2 regions of the Labilibaculum antarcticum genome follow, and region 1 is predicted to be linked to the other one. Evidence: riboswitches for the same ligand, from Rfam matches in the RefSeq annotation. Region 1 holds a riboswitch; the other holds the start of a gene.
What was found. A riboswitch is a leader RNA that binds a small molecule or an ion and turns the genes downstream of it on or off. The one in region 1 is predicted to bind cobalamin.
Positions count from the first base shown of each region.

Region 2: it holds a riboswitch for cobalamin, as region 1 does, so the genes downstream of both, ALGA_RS17860 (hypothetical protein) here and ALGA_RS17015 (ABC transporter substrate-binding protein) in region 1, are expected to answer to the same signal.

Region 1 covers NZ_AP018042.1:4,289,400-4,296,255, forward strand. The annotation lists gene ALGA_RS17000 (hypothetical protein) at 239-1,030, shown strand; gene ALGA_RS17005 (hypothetical protein) at 1,194-1,790, opposite strand; gene ALGA_RS17010 (TIM barrel protein) at 2,217-3,215, shown strand; cobalamin riboswitch at 3,530-3,734, shown strand; gene ALGA_RS17015 (ABC transporter substrate-binding protein) at 3,823-5,007, shown strand; gene ALGA_RS17020 (iron ABC transporter permease) at 5,015-6,070, shown strand; gene ALGA_RS17025 (ABC transporter ATP-binding protein) at 6,081-6,856, shown strand, end outside.
Region 2 covers NZ_AP018042.1:4,488,760-4,495,615, forward strand. The annotation lists gene ALGA_RS17845 (amidase) at 1-337, opposite strand, end outside; gene ALGA_RS17850 (AMP-binding protein) at 614-2,257, shown strand; gene ALGA_RS23020 (hypothetical protein) at 2,500-2,658, opposite strand; cobalamin riboswitch at 3,119-3,319, shown strand; gene ALGA_RS17860 (hypothetical protein) at 3,351-3,572, shown strand; gene cobA (uroporphyrinogen-III C-methyltransferase) at 3,674-4,447, shown strand; gene ALGA_RS17870 (sirohydrochlorin chelatase) at 4,453-5,310, shown strand; gene cobI (precorrin-2 C(20)-methyltransferase) at 5,332-6,036, shown strand; gene cobJ (precorrin-3B C(17)-methyltransferase) at 6,043-6,856, shown strand, end outside.

The DNA.
Region 1 (6,856 bases):
AATTGTAGCTCAAGGGAGTCGGAATGTAGCTCAAGGGAGCTGAAGATATTCGTAAGGGTGTGTAAATGTAGGGCCGGGGAATGAAAATATCGTTTAGTTAAAATGTAGGATGATCTGTATTAGTTTTTGGGCAAAGCCTTAAAATAAATGCAAAGTGTGTTTGGGAGTTTTGTTAGTTGAGTTTTGGAATAAATTATTTTTAAATCAACATAGTATTAATCAAACTAATTATTTACACATGAGTTTATATTATAAATTCAAACAAGAAGAACTGCCCGTAGTGGGAGAGATTTTATTGCAAATGTTTTTACGTGATCGTGAAAAGTTTGTTAGCTTTTCGCCAGACTTTAATGATGAGTTTGTTGCTGCTTTGCAAAATAAAATTCATCGTGTTGCTGATCTTACTCAGTCGAAAACACAAACCGCAGAGATTAAAAAAATTACTTCTGATTTGTATGATGGTCTTGATGCAATTCTGCACAAGTTGGAACTTATTTCGGCTTATGCACAGCGAGCGAATAAATCGATGCTTGTGAAAGCTTCCGATTTTGGAGTGAAAGAAGCCAAAAAAATGATCCGATTGAGAAATGTTGAAGGCTATTGTGCTAAAGTAAAAGTGATTCAGCAAAATATCACCAAAAATTTGGAGATGTTAAAAGAGAAAGGCTATAAAGAAAGTCTTGGTGCCGAATTGGATGAAATGACCCAGAAAGTATACAATTTAAATTTAATGCAGGAGCAAAAGACTAGTGAAAGAAAGCAACTGGTTGTTGATAACAATGCAGAATTTGATCATTTGTGGAAGCAGTTGAGCGATATTTCGAAAACAGGAAAAATGCTCATGAAAGAAGATCAGTCGAAAGCCGAAGAGTATATGTTTAGCTGCTTAATTCATAAAGTGCGGAAAACGAATACCAAAAAAGAAGTGAAAAACAGGAAAAAAACAGTAGCGCCAGTTGATGAGAATTCAGTTCCTAAGGAAGCTCCTGTAAAAAAAGAAGAAGCTATGCTTCATTCAGAAGAGTCGTAATTCTTCATTTCCTATAGAGAAATAATGGAACGCCTTCTTCGGAAGGTGTTTTTCGTTTTAATTAAAACAAAAAAATAAGTGTAGGTCTGATTTCTCAAGGCTTACACTTATTATATAGGAATGATTCTTTAGAATCATTTGGTCACTAGAACCACTTTGGTCACTACTTTCTGAAGGCATAGTTATACTCTTTTTTATCCGACACTAAACGAACTTTATAATCTCCTTTTGGCAATGCTTCTACATTGAACTTTTTAGAGAAAGTTGGTTCCGATGCATAAGAGTTAGTATATACTTCATTTCCAAATGCGTCATTAATAGAAATACTAAATGTTGCATTTTCAAATGATAGGTAGGTTACAAACAGATTGTTGTCTTCAGTTCTGAAAAGAGTTTTTTCAGTCATTTCATCACCTAATTCAGCTACTTGTTTGCTGTTAATAATTTCAAAGTTCTTTTCCAATTTATCTTCTTTGCCAGTCAAAACAATTTTGTATGTTCCATCTTCAAGATATGAGAAATCAAGCAATTTTTGATCTGAAGTTCCACCGTTTACTTTATTTGAATAATACAAGTTTCCAGCTTCATCGTAAATCTTCATTTTAAGAACTGATTCAGTTGGATTGATAATAGATACAATTGAGAAATCAGTATCCAAATAAGGATTAATTCGAATGTTTCCGGTTGCAAATGCTGAACTTGCGCCTAAGAATAGTATTACTCCCAATACCAATCCTTTAAATGTGTTTTTCGTTTTCATAGTTTTAAAATTTAATGATTAAAAATTTACTAAATCAACTATCGATTATTTGTTGTTAGCTGACATTGTAAATCTAGAGATAAATCTTAGAAATGATCTAAATAACAAACCACAAAATTGAAGAAATAACAAAAAAAACAACTTAAAACGGTTGCGGAAGCTCCCGAAATTGTTTGCGTTACATAGATTTAATAAAGAAATTTATCATTATTAAGCTTAAAAGGGATGTTTCGTTTTTATGATAACGTTTTCGAATATTGCGAAAAATGGCCAAAACGTCATTTTTTTACTTGGCAGGTGAAAAAAGAGATCAAAAATATCAAGTGTGGGGGGTGAAAAAATGATCATTTAAGACTATTTTTGATGTGAATTTAATATCAACCCTTGTTTTAATAAGTATAGGGAAGAAAAATCACACTATTATATATGAACTACCAAAACCTGATAGATTTTTCCGTTCATCCATCCGATGTGAATCGGTTTTCGAATAAATGGGACGGACTAACAGAATATATTGCGGCTAAAAATATCGATGGGGTCGAACTTTTAATAGGTTACGATCATCCATCTGTTGAGATTCCTAAAGATATTGTGAAAAGTGTGCACTTGCCTTTTTGGGTTACTTGGTTGGATGTTTGGAGAAAAGGGGAAGATGCTGCTAACTATTATTTCCCGGATACCTCACCAAAGCATCTGCAATTTTGCTGTGGAGGTAAGAATGCTTTAGAAATGATTGCATCGCAAAAGAAATTGTGGGAACATGCAGCTCATTTTAATCCAGCACATGCCGTTTTGCATGCTGCACATATAGAACTGGACCATTCTTTCACCCGCGATTTCACTTACAAAAGCACAGAGGTCTTGTCAAGTTTTTCGGAAATGCTAAACCGAACAGCACAGGAATTTGGTGATGGTGAACCTCCGGTTACGCTGGCAATTGAAAATTTATGGTGGCCAGGTCTCGATTTCTTGTTTCCGGCCGAGGCCGATGATTTTGCATCGCGTTTGGATTTCTCAAATTGGAATTTGCTCTTGGATACAGGACATTTAATGAATACCAATATTGCTTTGAGGTGCGAGGATGAGGCAATTGATTTTGTTTTGGATCGGATATCCCGATTGTCGAAGGATATTCAGGGGAAAATCAATAGTTTGCATTTAAATCTAAGTTTGTCGGGAGAATATCAAACAAAACAAGTAATGACGGGTTTGCCAATGGACTGGTCGGACTTGAGCCACTCAGAGAAATATTCAACGGCACGAAAACATGTGCTTCAAATCGATCAGCATTTACCATTTCAATCCAATAGGGTGAAGGAGATCATTCAGGAAGTTGCCCCCGAAAATGTAATTCACGAATTTATTACAAAGGATATTGAAGAGTTTTCGGCGAAGTTGGAAATCCAGATGAATGCATTGAGGTAGGGACATGCCATGGCGTGTTCATATATTTTCATTATTTATGTCTGTAAATATTTATACAAAGACTTTTTCATTTACTATGATTCAGTCTTTTTGCTTTTATAGTATGGAATACCAAATGGAGCTTTTTATTCAAGGGTGAATAAACTATTTTTCTTGTTTCACTTAGTCTATTTAAGAAGACTACAAACTAAGGATGCCGATGCATGTTGAATTGGGTCGCAGATGAGCTTGCGGATTTATGATTCAAACGAAACGACAATCGGTATAAATTGCATATTGCTTTTTCAAAACATCTTCTTTTTCCGAAATAATCCATAGATTTGCAAGAATTGGGTTTCTCACCTTTTGAGAATTAAAATGGGAATCCGGTGTAATACCGGAGCTGTCCCCGCAGCTGTAAGCCCTCAATGATTTATCATTGATAAGTTCTAACAAATTAGTCACTATGTGAATGTTGTTTCGCATGGGAAGGCGTTAGAATGGGTAAGCCAGAAGACCTGCCTAGTATATTGAACTGTTTCGTAACTTCGGGGAACTGAGTAACGAAGGTATAATTGTTGCAATTGTATTTTCTCGTATGCTATCCCCACAATTATTGTGGAAGAAAATGAATTTAGCAAAATCAATCTATTGGGCATTAATCCTATTTCTATTCTTAGGTACTATTTCTTGTCAATCGGGTCCTAAAAAAAAGGAAACGAAAAAGTCGACTCAAAATTTCCCTCCGGATCTCGCCTTTTATCATCCTACTCATATTAAATATGCAAAAGGATTCGATATTAAAATTCTCGATAATGGCTTAAAAGAATTAATCGTTTGGGATCCATGGAACGAGGGCAAAATTTTTCAAAAATACTATTTGAAGAATCGTGGAGAAAACACGAATGTTCAGGTTCCTACTGATGGTTTGTTGGTAGAAGTTCCTGTAAGAAGTATTGCCGCCCTATCAAGTACACAAATCGGAATTTTAAAGTTTTTAAATGTTCAGGACAGAATCGTTGCTGTCTCTTTGAACGACCGTATTTACGATGAGGATTTGAATAAAAAGGCTCAGGAAGGTATAATACAGGCCGTTGGGCATGCTGAAACTTTAAATTTTGAGAAAATTGTTGACTTAGACCCTGAATTGGTAATGGTGGCTGGTTTTATGAATATCACCGATAGTGAAACTAAACTAATGAATGCAGGTTTGCCTGTAGCCTATAATATTGAGTGGATGGAAACTTCACCTTTGGCGCGTGCTGAATGGGCAAAATTTATTGCGGCCTTTTTTAATAAGGAAGCTGAGGCGGAGAAACTTTTTATTGCTCTGGAACAGAGATATAATGACTTGAAAAAATTGGTTGAACATGTTGAGAGCAAACCAAGTATTCTTTCAGGTTACAATTTTAAAGGAACATGGTACATGCCGGGAGGACAGAGTTATTTGGCTCAATTTCTGCGAGATGGCAAAGCCGATTATTGTTGGTTTTCTGATAGCACCAGTGGAAGTATGCCATTAAGTTTCGAGGTTGTTTTTGATAAACAATCCGAGGCCGACATTTGGTTTGGGCCTGGTCAATGCAGAACTTTGGAAGATATGAATGGACTCGATTCGCGATATTCTCTTTTCAAGTCCTATAAAAATGGTCAGGTATATTGCTACACCAAGCGAATGAAAGAAAGCGGGGCCAACGATTGGTACGAACTTGGAGTAATGCAGCCCGATGTAGTGTTTAAGGATGTTATCAAAATTCTGCATCCGGAGTTGTTGCCAAACTACGAATTACATTACTATCAGCAATTGAAATAGACGAATTATGCAATCGATAAAAAAAGGAAGTTTTTTTGCGGCCATATTTGGGATCATACTACTTTTCATCTGTGGAATTTTCCTGATGGATTTAATCTATGGAAGTGTAAGTATTCCTTTTAAAAAGGTATTCGCAATTCTTTCTGGCGCTGATGTGAAAAACTCATGGAATTACATCATTTTGAATTTTAGACTGCCAAAAGCATTAACTGCAATTATTGTAGGAGCTGGTTTGTCGGTTACAGGTTTAATGATGCAAACTCTTTTTAGAAATCCATTGGCTGGACCTTACGTTTTGGGAATTAGTTCCGGAGCCAGTTTAGGGGTTGCCTTAATGGTGATGGCATCTGCTATAATGCCAGTTGCTTTTGGTGCCATTTCGGCTTTTTTGGGTAGTTGGGCATTGGTTGTTTCAGCCGTTGTTGGTGCATCGGTAGTGTTTATGCTTGTGGCCTTGGCATCCATCCGAATATCAGATAGTGTTTCATTACTAATTATTGGAATCATGTTTGGAAGCATTACTGGCGCCGTTGTAAATATTCTGCAATATTTTAGCGCCCCAGAACAAATACAAAGTTTTATAGTATGGACTTTTGGAAGCTTGGCAGGTGTTACATGGAATGAAATGCAAGTAATGGCACCCATAGTTTTTTGCGGATTAATTATTGCCTTTTTTCTGATAAAACCCTTGGATGCACTTTTATTGGGCGAGAATTATGCTCGTGGTGTAGGTATTTCAGTGAATCGAACTAGAATTGCTGTTATTATAAGTACGGCATTAATCGCCGGAACTTTAACCGCATTTACAGGCCCTATTGCTTTTGTTGGTGTTGCGGTACCGCATATTGCCCGATCAATTTTTAGAACAGCAAGCCATAAGGTATTAATGCCAGCGGTAATACTAATAGGAGCTGCAATAATGCTTGCTTGCGATATTATTTCTCAAATTCCAGGGAATCAAAATACATTGCCAATTAATTCGGTAACAGCCTTATTTGGAGGGCCAGTTGTAATTTGGGTGATTATGCGTAGTAGAAATGTAAAGGCTTCTTTTGCCGGTTAGTGGGGGATTTATGAGCGATATAAAAGAGATGCAAAAAAACATACTGGTAACGAAGGATCTTTCAATTGGGTACAAGCAGGGGAGAAAGGATAATTTGTGCTTGCTTTCTGATATAAACCTAACAATTAGGCGAGGCGAAATGGTTTGTCTTTTAGGTCCAAACGGAGCGGGCAAGTCAACGCTCATGCGAACCATTGCCGGAATTCAATCGCCCTTGGCGGGATATACCTTAGTAGAAGGGATACCTATTCGGGATCGAAATTACAAAGAGATTGCGCAGCTATTAAGTATTGTGCTAACTGAAAGAATTGATGTGGGAAATCTGACCGTTTACCATATCGTTTCGTTAGGGCGTCATCCTTATACTTCATGGATGGGACGTTTATCGGAAGAAGACAACGATAAAATAAAATGGGCTTTGGAGCAAGTGGGTTTGATGCACTATGCCGATCATTTTATCAATCAGTTGAGTGATGGTGAACGACAACGTGTAATGATTGCCAAAGCTTTGGCGCAGGATACGCCACTCATCATGCTGGATGAACCTACTGCTCACCTGGATTTACCAAATCGTGTTGACATCATGCGTTTGTTGCATCGTTTGGCTCGTGAAACGAATAAGGCCATTTTACTTTCTACTCATGAACTGGATTTAGCCCTTCAGGCAGCAGATGTTATTTGGTTAATGGCATTAGGCAAGCCTATAAAAATAGGTGCTCCCGAAGATTTGGTTTTGAATGGAAGCATCGAAGAAACTTTTCACAACAAGTCCTTTATCTTCGATCG
Region 2 (6,856 bases), 200 kb from region 1:
TCAGTTTACCAGCCTTCCGTTCCTCATCCAGAGTTCTCGCAATGGCTAAGGCGTCAGGATTTTTTTCTATAACAGCATTAATCGCCGGACCATTTTTATCAATTTTTTCAATTCGGTCAAGATATGATATAATCAATTCCTCCGAATTTAATTCGCCATTTCCCATCATTTCCTGTAATTCAGAAATACTTTTCTCATTAAAAAGGAATGTGTTATAATCTTCTAGGTTTAGTTTTTTTGTTTCCGAAGATGTTTCGTTTTGACAAGAATGCAATCCAAATGCTGTAATTGTACTTGCTCCAAGAGCAGATAAGGAGATAAATTGGCGACGTTTCATAGGTTGAGGCTTAGGTTTGTGCCTTAAATGTATTAAAAAAAGAAATATTTCAGGATTTAATAGGTCGAATTATTCTTTGGTTATTTCCTTATAATATGGATCTGAAAGTGTTATTGTGTAGAGCTTTGAGAACTTTTCTGAGTGTTTAACGTATATGTAGGATGTCAAGCAATTCGTTGAAAAGATAATACGGATGTTGTTTTTTTTTTAACTTGCACCTGTGATTTGTATTAATTCAACCTTAATATTGAACTGCAACGGACAAATAAAACCATGATGAAACAGTATAAAAGTTTAACATTTCCTGCGCTTTTTACAGAAACAGTAGAGAAATTCGGCAACTGTAACGCAATGGCCCTTGTGGGGCAAACTCCTTTTACTTATAACGAGGTATATTCTAATATTCAAGCCTTGATTGTATTTTTTGAAAAATTAGGAGTAAAACCTGGTGATAAAATTGCTCTTTTGAGTACAAATATGCCTAATTGGGGTATGGCCTACTATGCAACCACTTTTATGGGAGCAGTAGTTGTACCTATGCTACCCGATTTTAGTGAATATGAGATTGAAAACATATTGAGGCATTCAGAAGCAAAACTAGTTTTTGTTTCAAAAGGATTGTTGCCAAAAATAAAAAATCTTGATGTTGATACTTTGCATCACAAGCTTGCAATTGAGGATTTCAGTCTGATTTCTTCGAATAAGAATGAAATTAATTTTGATTCTTCACTAACACCTGAGTGCAGGTATGAAGTGAACGAGGAAGATATGGCGGCAATTATTTACACCTCCGGAACTACAGGAAGTTCAAAAGGTGTAATGTTGTCACATAAAAATATTTGCTCTAATGCGATTGCATCAAAAACGATTCATCCTATAGATGAAACGGATCGTTTTCTTTCCATATTACCATTATCTCATACTTATGAGAATACTTTGGGCTATGTGATACCTATGATTGCTGGTGCTTGTATTTATTATTTGGGTAAAGCTCCGGTTCCTTCATTGTTGATTTCTGCATTTAAGGACGTGAAACCAACCATTATGTTTTCGGTTCCTTTGATTATCGAAAAGATTTATAGGAGTAAGATTTTGCCATCAATAAATGGTAAGGCTGTTACCAGATATTTATATAAGATTCCTTTTTTCCGCAAAAAACTAAATGCCATAGCAGGAAAGAAATTGATGGAAACCTTTGGAGGTAAATTAACCTTTTTTGGTATTGGTGGTGCGAAATTGAATTCGCAAGTTGAGCTTTTTTTACGTGAAGCAAAATTTCCATATGCCATTGGTTACGGATTAACCGAAACAGCACCATTAATTGCTGGAAGCGGTCCGGCAATTACTAAATTTAAATCGACAGGCCCTGCTTTAGTCGGAGTTGAGCTGAAAATCAATAATCCTGATCCTATTACTCAAATTGGTGAAGTTTGGGCAAAAGGGGATAATGTAATGATGGGTTATTATAAAGAACCTGAGAAAACCAAAGAGGTGCTTACAGAGGATGGTTGGTTTAAAACCGGAGATCTCGCAAAAATGGATAAGGACAATTACTTATACATTGAAGGTCGTTTAAAAAATATGATCGTAGGAGCAAGTGGTGAAAATATTTATCCGGAAGAAATTGAATCGGTAATCAATAACTTTAAGCATGTAGTCGAATCTGTAGTTATTGAACAGAAAGGCAAATTAGTCGCAATGGTTCATTTTAATTATGAGGAGCTGGAACAGCAATATCATAATGTTAAAAAAGAGATGGGTAATTATGTTGATCTTACAGTCGATGAATTGATGCAGGAGTTACAGGTATATGTGAACTCCCGGGTGAACAAATTTTCACAGGTTCAATTGATCGTGGCTCACGTTGATCCATTTCAGAAAACAGCAACACATAAAATAAAACGATTTTTATACTATTAGAAATACAAAAGGCTGATGAAAATCAGCCTTTTTTTTTGCCTTGTATTTTGTATCGATTCTTCAAGTGACCAACTGTAAATAAGGGAAGTGTCTCCAGTGAATTTTTTTTTCCGGTCGATTTCGGTCAGGGCCTCGAATTCCGGACCAAACCTTTCAAATGCGCTCATAAATCCAAAATATCTATCCGGAATATCCTTTACCATTTTACCAACCAACGAGACGGCCTTTTTCGAGATGATTAATCAAGAAACATTAACTGCACCAACGATATCAGTCACGATATTAGATGCATCACCTGCTACTCCTGTTTCTATATCTTTTAATATTTCACCTAAATCTCTTTGGCTTTTTCTTGTGAGTCTTAAGTAGATATGAACATTTAATTCTCTGTCTTTAAGCATTTTTCTGCTTAGGATATATAAGCCTTCAGAACCCGGTTGATTGGAGTCTAAGAAATATTCATTATCATGACGCTTACTTTAAACGGTTCTAGAGGAATTGTAGTCGCCATTATTTTATCCGCTTCGATTGTGTGATCTGCAATTATTACAAAGTGTAATTGCCCGCTTTTCTTTGGGCGGTAAATTCGAATTCCATCAATTTACAGTCTTACTTTACTCATGATAATAGAAGTTTAGATTAGCATAAATGTAGAGAACATCATATTATGACACATAATAAAATATAGGTGTGGATGTTTTCTTTTATGTTCTGGACTAAACTTGTAAAATATGTTTCTCGACAGATGTGAGACTTATTTCATATTTGTATGTGTCAGATTATCAGGATAGATTGTGGTTGGTGTTATTCGAAGCTCAATAATGATGTGAGGAATGCTTAAAATCTTGAATTAATATTGATACATTTGTTTCGCGATTTGGCAATATCCTATCACTTGATTTGATATTAAAGAGGGAATCCGGTTTGAGTCCGGAACTGTACCCGCAGCTGTAATCTCTATACCAAACTCTGTTGCATGATGTCACTGTATCTTATGGAAGATATGGGAAGGCGCAACAAGAGGGAGAAAGTCAGAAGACCTGCTTAAAAGCAATTTTGTTTAATCGATACTTTCGGGACTAAAAGTTAGATTATGAAGAGAAAGACTATGTTTATGCCTAAGTGGCATATTATGCTTGGTTCGTTAATTCGGAACCAAATTTTAAAATTTAGATCGGTTATAGATGACACTCTGTTCATCTCGTTTATTGATAAAACGAACTGGTTAACTCCAAAACTTTATGAAAGAGCGAAGGCAGAAAAATGCGATTCGCAAAAGTTTAATTTTTGGAGCCTAAGATTACTCCCAAATTAATACAATTTAATAATTCAGCTTGTTGTTTTCAACAGGACCGAATTGTTGTACTCATAACTTAAAGGCAAACTACCGTTTGTATACTTTAAAATCAAGATGAAATGAATCCTAAAAGAGGTAAAGTGAGCATTGTTGGTGCTGGTCCGGGCGATCCTGAATTAATCACACTGAAGTCTATTCGCGCCATTGAAAATGCAGACGTAGTACTATATGATTATTTGGTAAACAAGGAATTGTTAGCCTATTGTAAATCTGATTGTGAAATTATTTACGTTGGGAAAAGGAACAAACAACATACCTATCCACAGGAAGAGATCAATGGAATGCTGATTGAGTTAGGATTAGCAGGAAAGAAGATTGTACGATTGAAAGGTGGAGACCCATTCGTATTTGGTCGTGGCGCGGAAGAGATATTGGGTTTGAAAGAACATGACATTGAGTTTGAAGTGATTCCTGGTATTACGGCAGGATTTGCTGTTCCTGGAGCCGCTGGTATTCCTGTTACATTGAGAAATGTGGCTTCTTCAGTAGCTTTTTTCACAGGACATCAGTGTGATAATCACAAAACAGAAATTCAGTGGGATAAGATTGCTACGGGTATTGATACTCTTGTTTTCTATATGGGGGTTACACAGGCAGCACGAATTGTTCGAAATCTGATGGCAAATGGCAGGAAACCAGAAACACCGGTTGCCATGATTCGTTGGGGAACTTTGCCGGAACAGGAAGTGCTAAAAGGAACTTTAGGAAATATTGTGGCAAAGATGGAGGAGCATGATTTTAAACCACCGGCAATATTTATTGTTGGGGAAGTAGTCGCCTATTCAGAACAATTATCACCACTGATTAATCAAATGGCCGAAACAGAAATTTGATAGCTATGAACAGAAAAGGAATTTTACTGTGTGGGCATGGAACCCGCAAAGAAAGAGGAGCAAGAGCTTTTCAAGAGTTTGCAGAGCGATTTGCGTCTCAAGTTACGGATTATGAGGTTGAATATGGATTTTTGGAGCTGTCTGAACCGGATTTTGAGACGGGTGTGAAGCGATTGCTTGAAAAAGGAGTCTTAGAGATTATTGCTATTCCTGTCTTTTTATTTACAGGAGTGCATATGGAAAGAGATATTCCTTATGCCTTAAATGGCCTTCAGGATAAATATAAGGTGAAGATTCAGTTGGCCAATTACATCGGGACATGTAATGAAATGGTTGAGTACGGAGTGCAGCTCATAAGTGAAACTCTTAAAAATAAGGATTGGAAGATTGATGATACTGCATTTCTGGGACTAGGTATTGGAGCTTCCAAAGCCGAGGCCAATGCCGATTTGGCGAAGATGACCCGTTTGATTCAGGAAAAACAGAATTATCCTTTTGCTGTTAATGCCTACACGAGCAACATGACTTATCCGGCATTGCCTGTGGTATTGGATTGGTTGAAGGTCTTGCCGTTTAAAAATATTGTGATGTTGCCTTTTGTATTTTTTCCTGGAGTTTATATGGATAAAGCAAATGATACGATGGAGGTTTTTGCAAAAGAAAATCCGGATAAGAACATCGCAATTGCACCCTTGTTAGGTGATGTGAATGGATTGTTTGAGGTATTGAATACAAGATTACAAGAAGTGTTAGACGGAAAAGTTGATTTGGTAGCAACTACTGTTTTAACCGGGGTGGAGCCACACAATCATCATGGACACGATCACGGGCATAGTCATGATCACGGACATCATCATCAATAATAGAAGAGGGGAATAAAAGATATGAGCGGAAAAGTGTTTGGTGTAGCGTTAGGACCGGGAGATCCTGAGTTAATAACGGTGAAAGCCTTGAATTGTTTGAAGAAATCGGAGAAGATTTACTATCCGGCAACGCAATCATCAAAAGGAAATCAGGATAGTTTTTCATTGGTGATTTTGAAGCAATTGGATGTAGAGGAGAAGAAATTCATCCCTATTAATGTACCGATGAGTAAAGATCGATCGCATGCGGTGAAGGCTTATGCTGATTTGTTTTTAAAAGTACAGAAAGATGTTGAAGAAGGCAAACAGGTATCAGTTGTGAGTGAAGGTGATATCTCATTTTTCAGCACATTTTCCTATTTGCTTGAAGATTTCAGGAAGAATAGTGTCGATTTTGAGATGATTCCGGGAGTTCCGGCATTTATTTTAGGAGGCTCGGTAGGCAAACTGCCATTGGTCACTCAAAACGACAAGCTTCTGGTTGCTCCCGATTTGGAAAATAAGCCGGAGCTAAAGGCTTTACTTGCTCAAAATCAAACGGTGGTTTTAATGAAAATTTCGAAGGTTCGCGAGTGGATTAAGGAATTCATTGAAGAAAGCAAATTGCAATTTTTTTATGGGGAGTATTTAGGAACCGAGAAGCAATTTACCTGCACTGATATGGACAGCTTGAGGGACAGGCAAATTCCATATTTCGCCATTTTAATTTTTTACGGAAACAAATAATATATCATGCCAAATATACTTGGAAAAATAACCGTTGCAGGCCTCGGACCAGGAAGTCCGGATCTATTTTTAAATCCGGCAATAGATGCAATAAGAGAAGCCGATGTGGTGATAGGATACAAATATTATTTCCAATTCATAGAATCATTTCTAAAAGAAGGAACAGAATGTATGGATACGGGAATGCGTCAGGAGGTGCAGCGTGCCGAAAAAGCTTTTGAATTGGCTGAAACAGGAAAAGATGTTGTTGTAATCAGCTCGGGAGATGCCGGGATTTACGGAATGGCATCGCTTGTTTTCGAAATGGCTGAGAAAACGCAATCGAAAGTAGAGTTAAGAGTTATACCGGGAATTTCTGCTTTTCAGGCGGCAGCAGCAAAATTGGGCGCTCCACTTAGTCACGATTTGGTTATTCTTTCCTTGTCGGATTTATTGACCAGTTATGCTTTGATCGAAAAGCGCATTAAAGCGGCAGTAATGGGCGATTTTGTAACAGCAATTTACAATCCTAAAAGCAAGAAAAGATATTGGCAATTGTATCGCTTACGGGAATTGTTTTTGGAGGAAAGAGAAGAGACAACACCAGTTGCTATTGTGCGTCAGGTGGCTCGTGCCGAGGAACAAATTACTTTGACAAACTTACGCGATTTCGATCCTGAAATGGTAGATATGTTCTCGCTTGTAATTATTGGAAATTCACAAAGCTATATTTCTGGTGATCGATTTATTACACCACGCGGATATTACGACAAAGAAGAGGAAACGGGAAGACCGGGACCATTGATTATGCAGGAAAGCTTCAGAACCATTGCTTCCGAAT